4 regions of the Bacillus sp. FG16 genome follow, and region 4 is predicted to be linked to each of the others. Evidence: riboswitches for the same ligand, from Rfam matches in the RefSeq annotation. Region 4 holds a riboswitch; each other region holds the start of a gene.
The links. A riboswitch is a leader RNA that binds a small molecule or an ion and turns the genes downstream of it on or off. The one in region 4 is predicted to bind S-adenosylmethionine.
Positions count from the first base shown of each region.

Region 1 (3,213 bases), on a different contig from region 4:
AAAGCGCATGAAGGCATGACTTTCGCAATTGCATTCTCTGCTGTATTCGTAGCAGGTATGATTTTAATTTTGCTATCATTTACATCTTTCCGTACAAAATTAATGGAAGCAATTCCTGAAAACTTAAAACATGCAATTACTGCTGGTATCGGTCTTTTCATCGCCTTTATCGGTTTACGTTTAACAGGTATCGTTACAAAAAATGATGCAAACTTAGTTGGACTTGGTGATCTTCACTCTGCTCCAGTTCTACTAGCATTGGCTGGGCTTGGAATTACTATTGTTCTTATGTCTTTAAATGTAAATGGCGCACTATTTATCGGTATGCTATTAACTGGTATTATCGCTTTCTTCACAGGACAATTAACATTCTCAAACGGTGTTACATCAATGCCTGGATTACCAGAAGGAATTATTGTTTCAAATCCAATTACTGCTGTATCTGACGTAATTAACTACGGATTATACGGCGTTGTATTCTCATTCTTCCTTGTTACATTATTTGATACAACAGGTACATTACTTGGGGTAGCTCAACAAGGTGGATTTATGAAAGACGGAAAACTTCCAAAAGCTGGACGAGCTCTTCTATCTGACTCATTCTCAGCAACAATCGGTTCTATGTTCGGAACAACACCATCAACAGCTTACATTGAATCATCTGCTGGTGTTGCAGCTGGTGGTCGTACTGGTTTAACAACTGTTACAGTAGCTGTTCTATTCGCACTAGCAGCATTCTTCGGACCATTAGTAAGTGCCGTTTCTGGTGTATCAGCTATTACTGCACCATCATTAATTATTGTTGGTAGTCTTATGATGGGTTCAGTTCGCCACATCGATTGGGACTCATTTGATGAAGCATTCCCAGCATTTTTAGTAATCTTAAGCATGCCACTTACATCAAGTATCGCAACAGGTATCGCACTTGGATTTATTTCATACCCACTTATGAAAGTGGCAAAAGGTAAATTCCGTGCTGTTCACCCACTTGTGTATGTATTTGGAATTTTGTTTGCTTATCAATTGATATTCTTACCACATTAAAATCCCTCTTCCTGAGGGATTTTTTTATAAATACTGTTTGACAACACCATTCGTTTGTGGAATAATTCAAAATAGTTAAATATTCGATGTCTTATCAAGAGCAGGTGGAGGGATGAGCCCTACGAAGCCCGGCAACCGACCCATTTATGGGCACGGTGCTAATTCTTACAACACATTGTGTTGAAAGATAAGAGTAATATGATAAGGCGTCTTTTCTATATGAAAAGGCGTTTTTTATTTTCACTCCCTCCTCTCTCTTTTTAGTTTAGGAGGGATTTTTTTATGAAAAAATTATGTTCCATCGTACTTATTTTTCTCTTATTTACATTAGCATCTTGTACAAATGAACAAGATGCTATCTCTTCACAAAAGCAACAAACTGTGAGAAAGGCGACTACAACGGTAGAAAATCAATTACAAACAGAAATTCCAAGCCAAATGAAGAAGCCATTAAAAATCGCATTAATTATGCAAATGTCCATCGGAACTTTTTCCTCTCAATATATTGAGGGTGTCAAAAAACAAGTTGAGCTATTTGGCGGCAGTGTACAAGTCTACAATTCTGATAACGATTTAGCAAAAATGGCTGCAAATTTAGATACTGCTATTAATTCAAAAGTGGATGGTATTTTAATTGATCATGGCCGTTCTGAAGCACTAAAACCTGGAGTAGAAAAAGCGTTACAGGCGAACATTCCCGTAGTTGCGTTCGATAACGATCTACGCTTGCCAGGTGTGACAATTATTGATCAAGATGACTATAGTCTTGCATGGAAATCATTAAAAACGTTAGCGGAAGATTTGAATGGACAAGGAAATATCGCAGTTGTATGGGTCGGCGGATTTGCTCCAATGGAACGTCGCAATGTTATCATTGATGCTTTTTATAAACGGTATCCAAATATAAAAGAAGTTGCAAGATTCGGTACTGCTAGTAATAACACACCGCTCGATACACAAACACAAGTAGAAGCTTTACTAAAGAAATATCCGAAAAAAGACGATTTACAAGCTATTTTCGCTTCGTGGGATGAGTTTGCTAAAGGGGCTGTTAAAGCACTTGAACAAGCTGGTCGTACAGATATAAAAGTATATGGCATTGACTTAAGCAATGAAGATTTACAACTCATGCAAAAAGAAAACTCACCTTGGACTGCTACAGCTGCAACTGATCCAGCTGAAGTAGGTAAGGTTCAAGTACGATTTTTATACAAAAAAATTGCTGGTGAACAAACGCCAGATATTTATTCACTAGAACCTTATTTAGTAAAGAAAAATAGTTTACCAAAAGAAAATATAACAATGGATCAGTTATCAAAATATATAAACGGTTGGGGAGACTCAAAAGATGCATATTCCCCTTGGATGAAAAAATTAGAGAAGGAGAAAAAATGATGACGTTCTCTCTTCAAAACATTACACATTCTTATCATGTCGCTACACCTGTTCTAGAAGATGTTTCTATTCATATTCAAAAAGGAAAAGTACACGCTTTACTAGGCATGAACGGTGCGGGAAAAAGTACTTTACTAAAAATAGCAACTGGTGAAATTCAACCAGTTGTTGGCGATATAAAAATTGATACTCAGTCTGTTTCCTTTACTTCCCCGCGCGATGCAAAAAAGCATGGCATTTCTTTCGTAACACAAGAAGTAGATCACGGACTTATTCCCGGATTATCTGTATTAGAAAATGTACTAATCGATCATTTAGCAATGCAAAATAAAGTACTATTTTCAAAGTCCAAATTAGTCGCACTTGCTAAACAACATTTGCAAACTGTACAGGTAAATTTAAATGTTTCGGAAGATGTTTCAAACTGTTCATTACATGAAAAACAATTACTTCTTATCGCAAGAGCTTTATCTAACAATACAAATTACCTTTTATTAGATGAACCTACTTCTTCTCTTGGACCAAAAGAAGTTGAAACCTTTGGGAAACTATTAAAAGATTTAACATCAAAAGGAATTGGCATCCTTTTAGTTTCTCATCGTTTATCAGAGATTCGAAATTTCGCGGATGATGTAACTGTATTACATAATGGTCAAGTTGCCCTTTCTGAAACCATTACAACAATTACAGCTCAACAAATTGTGGAAGCAATGACTGGAAAACAACTTACACTTCCTATTAATACAGCACCAAAAACCGGGAGCGAGGAACTAT
Region 1 covers NZ_JBMDKC010000048.1:27,893-31,105, forward strand. The annotation lists gene ACODS7_RS17975 (NCS2 family permease) at 1-1,044, shown strand, start outside; SAM riboswitch class I at 1,133-1,238, shown strand; gene ACODS7_RS17980 (sugar ABC transporter substrate-binding protein) at 1,327-2,439, shown strand; gene ACODS7_RS17985 (sugar ABC transporter ATP-binding protein) at 2,436-3,213, shown strand, end outside.
Region 1: it holds a riboswitch for S-adenosylmethionine, as region 4 does, so the genes downstream of both, ACODS7_RS17980 (sugar ABC transporter substrate-binding protein) here and ACODS7_RS11745 (bifunctional O-acetylhomoserine aminocarboxypropyltransferase/cysteine synthase) in region 4, are expected to answer to the same signal.

Region 2 (3,213 bases), on a different contig from region 4:
GCTTATCTGATAACGAAACAGAAACGGTAATAGTGGCACAACAAAAAAATGGAATTTCATAGAAAATCCATTTTTAGCTTGATGGATGTGGCGGTACCCCACATCCATCAACTTAAGGATTTAGACTATTCTTGAAGTTAAAAGCACGTTACTATTCTCTTATGTTAATGAGTAAGGGTGACGTGCTTTTTATAAATATTCATCAAAAACAAGAGTTTTATTTATTTGCTGAAGAGTTATATCGATATATGTCTCCCACTACACTTAATCAATTAGCTATAGAAGCAGGCGGAATGGAACGAAAACGCAAGTGCCATAGGCACCATTTTTTATATTTGTGTGTATGGTTAAATCAACAAATCGCTACTACCTCTCTTACTCAACTTTGTAGTCAATTAGAAACTTCAACAGGAGTTTTATTAAGTTCCTCAGGGCTAAGTAATGTGCCTGTCGCTGCATGAAGCCTACTACATAATCGAACCAAGGAATCACTTGCCACCCGTTGACTAATCCAAATGCAAATAGCAGCTAATTCTGATCCAGAAAACTTAAGTCTTCGCCTTATAAATCCTATTTCTCTTGCAAGTTCTTCTAAGAATACAGGTGTAACATATCGTTGTAATTATTCTGCAAATGGTAATAATTCATCTTGAATCGAGAGATTCATAAGAAAACATCATCCTTTCTAATTTAGCTTGTTTAGAAAGGATAACGTTTTTTTGATATTTGAGGGTATTAAAATCTCCTGAGTTGATGGTTATGTATGGTGACCCCATAGCCAAAGAAGTAAGAAGATATTTAGAAGTGCATTAAATTTTGAGGAAGTGCTTGTGAACCGTATCATAAATAAATCAGGTTTTGTATGTTCGATTTTTAAATAATACCCGAGAAGGAGTGGGTTGCAGTTATAGTAATACTCTATTTTTTGTATTTCTATAATAGATATTTTTTTAAAAAACAGAATTATCTTGACAGTTATTAAATGGATTGATAAGGTTATAAAAAAATATTTCTTATCCAGAGAGGTGGAGGGACTGGCCTTATGAAACCTCAGCAACAGGTCTGCTTAAGTAGACACTGTGCTAATTCCAGCGGGTGATAATCCTGATAGATGAGAGCTTCCGTTTTTATTTGTCAGTAACGCCCTCTTTTTTAGAGTGCGTTTTTGTTTTTTCTGGATAGTAACTAAAGGAGCGTAGAAATGGAGAACAAAAATGGGAGAGAATTTCAAAGGAAAATGCAAGCACGTCATTTAGTCATGCTTTCACTTGGTGGGGTGATTGGAACTGGCTTATTCTTAAGCTCGGGTTACACTATTCAACAAGCTGGCCCGTTTGGAACAATTCTATCCTATCTGATTGGTGCGCTAGTGGTTTATCTAGTTATGCTATGTTTAGGCGAGCTTTCCGTACATATGCCTGAAACGGGCGCATTTCATAGTTATGCAGTTAAATACATTGGACCTGGTACAGGGTATACAGTAGCCTGGTTGTATTGGTTAACTTGGACTGTTGCTTTAGGTTCTGAATTTACAGCCGCAGGATTACTTATGAAACGATGGTTTCCATCGGTTAATATTTGGGTATGGAGTGCTCTTTTTGCCATTTTGATCTTTGTATTAAATGTCCTGACTGTTAAATTTTTCGCCGAATCCGAATTTTGGTTTTCATCGATAAAGGTTATAGCTATTTTGATTTTTATTGTTTTAGGAGTAGCGGCAATGCTAGGGTTTCTTCCAATGACTCATTCAAAAGCAGCACCATTCTTTTCTAATTTTACAAGTGGAGGTTTATTTCCTCATGGTGCTACGGCCATTATGATGACCATGCTTGCGGTTAATTTTGCTTTTTCGGGAACAGAATTAATAGGCATTGCAGCTGGGGAAACAGCGAACCCGGAAAAAATGATACCGAAGGCCATTCGAACTACTCTGTGGAGATTGATCATCTTTTTTGTAGGAACGATTGTTGTTTTATCTGCGTTATTGCCTATTTCCGATGCAGGGGTATTAGAGAGCCCTTTTGTTGCAGTTCTAGAACGAATTGGGGTGCCATATTCAGCTGACATAATGAATTTCGTTATCTTAACAGCCATTTTATCTGCGGCAAACTCAGGCCTTTATGCCTCTTCTAGAATGCTTTGGTCGCTTGCTAATAAGAATACGATATCCCCGATTTTTGGGAAAATGACGAAGCAAGGTGTTCCAATCAACGCCGTCATTTTCAGCATGGTGGGTGGAGCTTTGGCTTTGCTCTCAAGTATCGTGGCACCAGATACTGTCTATATCGTACTTGTTTCCATTTCCGGTCTAGCAGTAGTTATAGTTTGGATGAGTATTAGTGCTTCCCAGTTCCTATTTCGCAGACAATTTTTGAAAGAAGGAAATTCTGAAAAGGACTTGATTTATCGCACACCACTATATCCATTAGTACCAATTGCTTCTTTTAGCCTTTGTCTGGCATCGTGTATTGGAATTGCATTCGATCCAACACAGAGAATTGCCTTATATTGCGGCATACCGTTTATTTTGTTTTGCTATGGAAGTTATTATCTCACAAAAAATCTAAAAAAGAGGAGTGTAGATTATGTCGAACAAAATCAACCCAATTGATGCTATTTTATCCCAACATTCCATTATGCTTCTTGATGGAGCATTAGCTACTGAATTGGAGGAGCATGGATGTAATTTGGACGATCCCCTTTGGTCGGCACGTGTGTTATTAGAAAATCCGGAACTAATTTATCAGGTTCATTCGGACTATTTTCGTGCTGGAGCGGACTGTGCCATAACAGCAAGCTATCAAGCTACTATTAGTGGTTTTTCCGCACGTGGAATACAAGAACAGGAAGCCTTGGAATTAATTAAGAAAACGGTGTTACTTGCAAGAAGGGCAAGAGATGATTTTTGGAAGGAAAATATTCAAACGAATAGGCCTAAACCATTGGTTGTTGCATCAGTTGGGCCGTACGGGGCTTACCTTGCAAATGGTTCAGAGTATGTAGGTAACTATGGTGTGACAGATAAAACATTAGCAGACTTTCACCGTTCGAGAATGTCTGCGTTAATCGAAGCAGGTGCAGATCTATTGGCATTTGAAACGATCCCCTGCCTGCAAGAAGCAAGAGTATTAGATACATTATTGCGTGAGTTTCCAGAAACATATGCGTGGCTTTCCTTTTCGCTAAAAAATGAGAAAGAGATTAGTGAAGGTA
Region 2 covers NZ_JBMDKC010000155.1:2,321-5,533, forward strand. The annotation lists partial or broken gene ACODS7_RS29920 (IS4 family transposase) at 192-440, shown strand; partial or broken gene ACODS7_RS29925 (IS4 family transposase) at 416-667, opposite strand; SAM riboswitch class I at 1,011-1,118, shown strand; gene mmuP (S-methylmethionine permease) at 1,202-2,611, shown strand; gene mmuM (homocysteine S-methyltransferase) at 2,586-3,213, shown strand, end outside.
Region 2: it holds a riboswitch for S-adenosylmethionine, as region 4 does, so the genes downstream of both, mmuP (S-methylmethionine permease) here and ACODS7_RS11745 (bifunctional O-acetylhomoserine aminocarboxypropyltransferase/cysteine synthase) in region 4, are expected to answer to the same signal.

Region 3 (3,213 bases), on a different contig from region 4:
TTTGCCACCTACATCATAAACAATAACCTCTGTACCAGAAACATTCATTTCAGAACGAGAGTTTTTTTTCTTCGGCTCTAGTTGCATTTTGGCCTTCATTACATTCATCTCTGTTCCTTCAGCCTTTATTCCCACATCATATGTCATCGTTACATTTTCTTCGTTTTTAAAAGCTTCATTCGCTTTATTGAAAACATCCTTCGCTGTTAATTCCTTTTCTTTCTGCACAGCTTCTTTTTTCGGTTCATCAGTCTTTTTTGTTTCCTCATTACTACACCCTACTCCTAGACCGACTGCAAGTACTAGACTTGAAATTAAAATAAGTTTTTTCATAACGTCCCCTCCTTCCCAAAAATAATATCATCTCTATTCCTATGAAATCTATATAATTCGTAATATTTATCTTTAAATTTATTTCCTATATAACAACATGTTTGAGAAAAAGTTTAAATATGATGTAAATAATAACAACTCATTTCAGGAGGTCATTATGAAAGCGATTATTTGCACAAAGTATGGACCACCTAATGTTCTCCAGCTTCAAAATGTAGAAAAGCCTAAACCTAAAAAAAATGAAGTATTAGTTAAAATTCACGCAACAAGTGTATCGACTGGAGATTGTAGAATACGTGGCTTTAATAGCCCCCTCTTATTTTGGATTCCTATGCGGATCATATTAGGTTTCAGAAAACCGAGAAAACCTATACTTGGCGTAGAGTTATCCGGTGAAATCGAAGACATTGGAACAGATGTAACACAATTTAAAAAAGGGGATCCAGTTTTTGCATTAACAGAACTCAACCTTGGTGGTTATGCCGAATACACATGCGTGCATGAAAGTGGATTAATAGCATTAAAACCTACCAATGTGACCTATGAAGAAGCTGCTGTTATTCCTTTTGGCGGAACTTCAGCATTGCACTTCCTTAGAAAAGGACAGATAAAAAAAGGGCAACAAGTACTTATATACGGCGCCTCTGGGTCAGTAGGGACGGCAGCCGTACAACTTGCTAAATACTTCGGGGCGACTGTCACAGCCATTTGTAGTAGTTCGAATTTCGATTTAGTAACAGCTTTAGGGGCAGACAACGTAATTGATTATATGAAAGAAGATTTTACTAAGCGGGGCGATCACTACGATATTATATTTGACGCAGTTGGAAAATATCAAAAGTCTCTTTGTACAGATGCATTAATGCCTAATGGAAAATATGTATCTGTGAACGGAATGATGGCAAAGGTCAGTAAAGAAGATATGAACCTACTAAAACAACTAGCTGAAACAGAAAAGCTAAAACCTGTTATTGATAGAATTTACCGATTAGAAGAAGTTGTAGAAGCCCATACGTATGTAGAAATGGGCCATAAGAAAGGAAATGTTCCGATTACCTTAAAATAAAATATATTCTGAAAATATTATTGACAATTCTTTTTGTACGATTTACTATTAGTACCATATTTAAAACTACATACACATACTCTTATCAAGAGTGGCGGAGGGACTGGCCCGATGATGCCCGGCAACCGAGCTTATGACGTATAAGCTAAGGTGCTAATTCCTGCAAAACGAGTTTTCGTTTTGGAAGATAAGGGAGGAATCTATTTCGTCTATTCGGCACCTCTCTTATTTTTGGGAGGTGCTTTTTATTTTGGAACGTATATGAAGGGGGATTTATAGATGAAAAAGGTATTATTAAGCATTGTAAGCGGAGCAGTATTATTATTAGGCGCATGTAGCGCGAGTTCAGATAAAGAGGTAAAAGCATTAGACGAGAAAAAGATTACTGTCGGTGTAACAGGTGGACCACATGAACAAATTTTTGAAAAGGTAAAAGAAGTTGCAGCAAAAGATGGTCTGGAAATTGATATAAAAGTATTTAATGATTATGTAGCGCCAAACGTATCTTTAGATGAAAAAAGCCTTGATGTAAATAGCTACCAAACGAAATCGTATTTAGATGTATTTAAAGCTGAACGCAATATGAAATTAGCTGAAGTATTTTCAACAGTAACATTCCCTATGGGCGTATATTCTAAAGATATAAAAGATGTAAAAGACTTAAAAGACGGCGATGCGATTGCTGTACCAAATGACCCAACGAATGAACTGCGAGCTTTAAAATTATTTGAAAAAGCAGGGGTTTTAAAAGTTGATCCAAAGGCTACAGAAAAAGCGACTGCAAAAGATGTAATTGAAAATCCAAAAAAATTAAAGATTGTCGAATTAGAGGCATCTCAATTACCAACGCAACTAAGTGAAGTAAAAGCAGCTGCAATTAACACAAACTTTGCATTAGGTGCAAAATTAAGTCCAGCGAAAGATTCTATTTTCCGCGAAGGAAAAGATTCACCATATGTGAACTGGGTTGTTGTTCGTACTGAAAATAAAGATGATGCCGTTGTAAATAAATTAAAGAAAGCTTATCAATCTAAAGAAGTAAAAGAGTTTATCGAGAAAACATTTGATGGTTCAGTTTTACCATCTTGGTAGGAGCTGACGATAATGATTGAATTAAAAAACATATCCAAAGTATTTTCAACAAAAAAAGGGACTGTTGAGGCTCTTAAGTCTACTTCCCTTAAAGTAGAAAAAGGCGAGGTATTTGGAATCATTGGGTATAGCGGCGCTGGTAAAAGCACATTGATTCGATGTGTAAATTTATTAGAAAAACCAACGACAGGAAATATCATTGTAAACGAACAAGACTTAACAACGTTATCGACAAAAGAACTAGCAAAAGCGAGACAAAAAATCGGAATGATCTTTCAAGGATTCAATTTACTTAAAACTGTTACCATCTATGAAAACATTGCATTACCTTTACGCCTTGCTGGCATTCCAAAAGCGGAAATTAAAAAAAGGGTAGAAAAATATTTACGCATTGTCGATCTTTTCAATCGAAAAGATGCTTATCCAAGTGAACTTTCTGGCGGTCAAAAACAGCGCGTTGCAATTGCACGTGCACTATCACATGAGCCTGAAGTGTTATTAAGTGACGAAGCAACGAGCGCTTTAGATCCAGAAACAACTGATTCTATTCTTGATTTGTTATTAAAGATTAACGAAGAAATTGGAATTACGATTTTACTCATTACACACGAAATGAACGTTATCCAACGTATATGCGACCGCGTTGCCGTTATGGAACATGGATCTGTAGTCGAAAGTGGGACTGTGAAAGATATTTTCACAAACCCACAACATGTAACAAC
Region 3 covers NZ_JBMDKC010000067.1:12,415-15,627, forward strand. The annotation lists gene ACODS7_RS21610 (DUF6612 family protein) at 1-333, opposite strand, end outside; gene ACODS7_RS21615 (NAD(P)-dependent alcohol dehydrogenase) at 491-1,399, shown strand; SAM riboswitch class I at 1,479-1,593, shown strand; gene ACODS7_RS21620 (MetQ/NlpA family ABC transporter substrate-binding protein) at 1,679-2,491, shown strand; gene ACODS7_RS21625 (methionine ABC transporter ATP-binding protein) at 2,504-3,213, shown strand, end outside.
Region 3: it holds a riboswitch for S-adenosylmethionine, as region 4 does, so the genes downstream of both, ACODS7_RS21620 (MetQ/NlpA family ABC transporter substrate-binding protein) here and ACODS7_RS11745 (bifunctional O-acetylhomoserine aminocarboxypropyltransferase/cysteine synthase) in region 4, are expected to answer to the same signal.

Region 4 (3,213 bases):
AAGTAAATTAAATGATAGTGGAATTATACCGACATATGAAGTGCATAATTTTGAAGAGTTAGAAGCGTTATTAAAGCAGCGCGTGTAATAAAAAAATAGGCAGTGGAGCTTTCGTCCCCACTGCCTATTTTGATTAATTTGTAGTTTTGTTATGTTTTGGAAGTGGAAAGGCATTCCCGATAGCAGCTGCACCAAGCATTGGCAATAGCAAATTAAGCGGGAAAAACATAAGTAATAGTAATGTTATAGCTATTGGCTTTCGTAACGCATAGCTCGAAATTGCTGTCGTTACGATGGCAACAGATGCTACTGGATCTATAGGAAGAATAGATGCTACAGCGTATCCGATACTTGACCCAGAAAATATAATTGGGAAGATATGTCCACCTCGCCACCCTGTGTTCAAACAAACGGCAGTAATGCACAACTTTAAAATCCCTGAAAGAAGTAGTATCCACAAAGATAAATGGCTCCATTCAACAACTAATTCTTTTAATTGATGTTCCCCTGAAAATAATGTGTATGGAAGAAAAGTTCCTGCAATTCCTAATAAAATACCACCGAGAATTCCGAGTGTCAGCTTGTATTCTCTAAAAGGGTGAATTAACTTCTCTAATGTGAATTCTAACTTGAAATAAAAGAAACCAACTATAGCACCGATACTAGCAAGTGGAAGAAATGCGATCCATTCATTGAAAGAAAGTGAACCTTCCCCGAAATCAACAATAAAGGATCCACGATTATCGAGTTTACTCAGTAGTAAATAAACAGAAAAACCTGCGAAGGTAGTAGCTAAGTATACAATCGCCTTTTTTCCTTTAGAAAAAGCAGCAATTTGTTCTCCCTCATTTTCATTCGGTGCTAAATAACCGAATAATGGTGCGTTGAAAATGACACTTAAAGTAGCGCCAATTCCGATCTCGGTTAGCTCATCCATACCCTTCAAGGCAAATTTAAAGCGATCCCCTATCCATGTGCAAAGTCCGCCTATAATTCCAACTAGTGCGGCTTCTGGACCAAGACTAGCACCGAAAATTAAAACAATAATCGCGGTTAAAGTAGCCCGATGGACAAAGCGATATTCGATTCGACCAGTTTTTTTATATTCAGTCATCACTTCAGGCATAAGGCGTGGGTATGTACCGAAATATTTTTGTGATAGACCAACGAGGACCCCGCCAATTATTGTTACGCAAAGGGTGTAATAAGAGGGAAAAGAGAGAACTTCAGGCAAGTATCCCCAAATAAAGTGGATTCCAATATTTATTGTGACTAAAAATAACCAAACTGTAGCTCCTACTATAGATCCTAGAAGAATGCCATATAGAGCAAGTATGTACTGTATATCTTTTTTATCTGTCATGTTATACCTCCGTTATGTAAATCTTAGTAGGGAAAAAAGTGAAATATACTAGTGGAAAATGGATTGAATATATATAGTATCTTTTTGAGAGGATCGCCTATTCAACATGTAGGCTAAATTTTGGAGAATTTGAATTTATAGGTTAAATTACTTATTTAATTTTATAGACTGATTTGAGGTTTTTAAAGGTCTTTTTTGAAATAGATTAGAATATATTTCTTTTGTTGCTTTATATGAAATTGTTAACGTTTATTTTAGAACATTCAGAAAAACAGTTTGACATTAGGAAATTATTGCTATAAAATCAACGGTAATTGCATAGTCTTATCAAGAAAAGGTGGAGGGACAGGCCCGATGAAACCTTGGCAACAGCCGTATAACGGAATTGTGCCAAATCCTGCAGGTAGTAATCCTGAGAGATAAGAAAGAGCCTTTAGAGCGTGTTTTCAAACTGCTCCTTTCTTGTTTTCAGGAAAGGGGCAGTTTTTTATTTTGTATAAAAGAAAGGAGAATGAGAGATGGGAGAATCATGGGGAAAAGGAACGATTTGTGTGCAAGGTGGCTATACGCCAAAGAATGGTGAACCACGTGTTTTACCACTTTATCAAAGTACAACGTATAAATACGATACTTCAGATGATTTAGCAGCCCTATTTAACTTAGAGGCAGAAGGATATATTTATACGCGTATTGGAAACCCTACTCTAGCCGCATTTGAGCAGAAGTTATCAGATTTAGAAGGCGGTGTAGGAGCTGTTGCAACGGCTTCTGGGCAAGCAGCCATTATGCTCGCAGTTTTAAATATTTGTAGTAGTGGAGACCATTTGCTTTGCTCTTCAACGGTTTACGGGGGAACGTTTAATTTATTTGGAGTGAGTTTGCGTAAACTTGGCATTGATGTTACGTTCTTTAATCCAAATTTAACGGCAGATGAAATTGCGGCACTTGCTAATGACAAGACGAAACTCATTTATGCAGAATCATTAGGAAATCCAGCGATGAACGTTTTAAATTTCAAAGAATTTTCAGCTGCCGCTAAAGAATTAGAGGTACCTTTTATCGTTGATAATACATTAGCAACTCCTTATTTATGCCAAGCGTTTGAACATGGGGCGAATATTATTGTTCATTCTACGACGAAATATATCGATGGGCATGCGAGCTCCTTAGGCGGTATTGTAATTGACGGTGGAAACTTTGATTGGACAAATGGAAAATATCCTGAGCTTGTTGAACCAGATCCAAGTTATCACGGTGTAAGTTACGTTCAAAACTTTGGTGCAGCAGCGTATATTGTGAAAGCACGTGTTCAGCTATTAAGAGATTATGGGAATTGTATGAGCCCATTCAATGCATATATTAGCAATATTGGCTTAGAGACTTTACATTTACGAATGGAGCGTCATAGCGAAAATGCTCTCGCGGTTGCTAAGTGGCTTGCTAATCATGAACGTATTGAATGGGTGAATTATCCGGGATTAGATAGTAATGAAAATTACTCGTTAGCACAAAAGTATTTGAAAAAAGGTGCTAGTGGGGTTTTAACATTTGGGATTAAAGGGGGATTAGAAGCAGCAAAAGAATTTATCGCAAATGTAAAACTAGCAACTCTCGTAACACACGTAGCTGATGCACGAACTTGCGTTATACATCCTGCTAGTACGACGCATAGACAATTAAGTGCTGAAGATCAGCGTTTAGCTGGTGTTACATCTGATTTAATTCGTTTATCGGTTGGTATAGAAGATGTTTCTGATATTATTGCAGATTTGGAAGCAGCTCTAGTTGGAGGCAAAACACATGCCGATCATAATTGATAAAGATTTACCGGCTCGCAAAGTGTTGCAAAA
Region 4 covers NZ_JBMDKC010000025.1:31,000-34,212, reverse strand. The annotation lists gene ACODS7_RS11755 (YjjG family noncanonical pyrimidine nucleotidase) at 1-88, shown strand, start outside; gene ACODS7_RS11750 (chloride channel protein) at 134-1,363, opposite strand; SAM riboswitch class I at 1,685-1,789, shown strand; gene ACODS7_RS11745 (bifunctional O-acetylhomoserine aminocarboxypropyltransferase/cysteine synthase) at 1,882-3,180, shown strand; gene metA (homoserine O-acetyltransferase MetA) at 3,164-3,213, shown strand, end outside.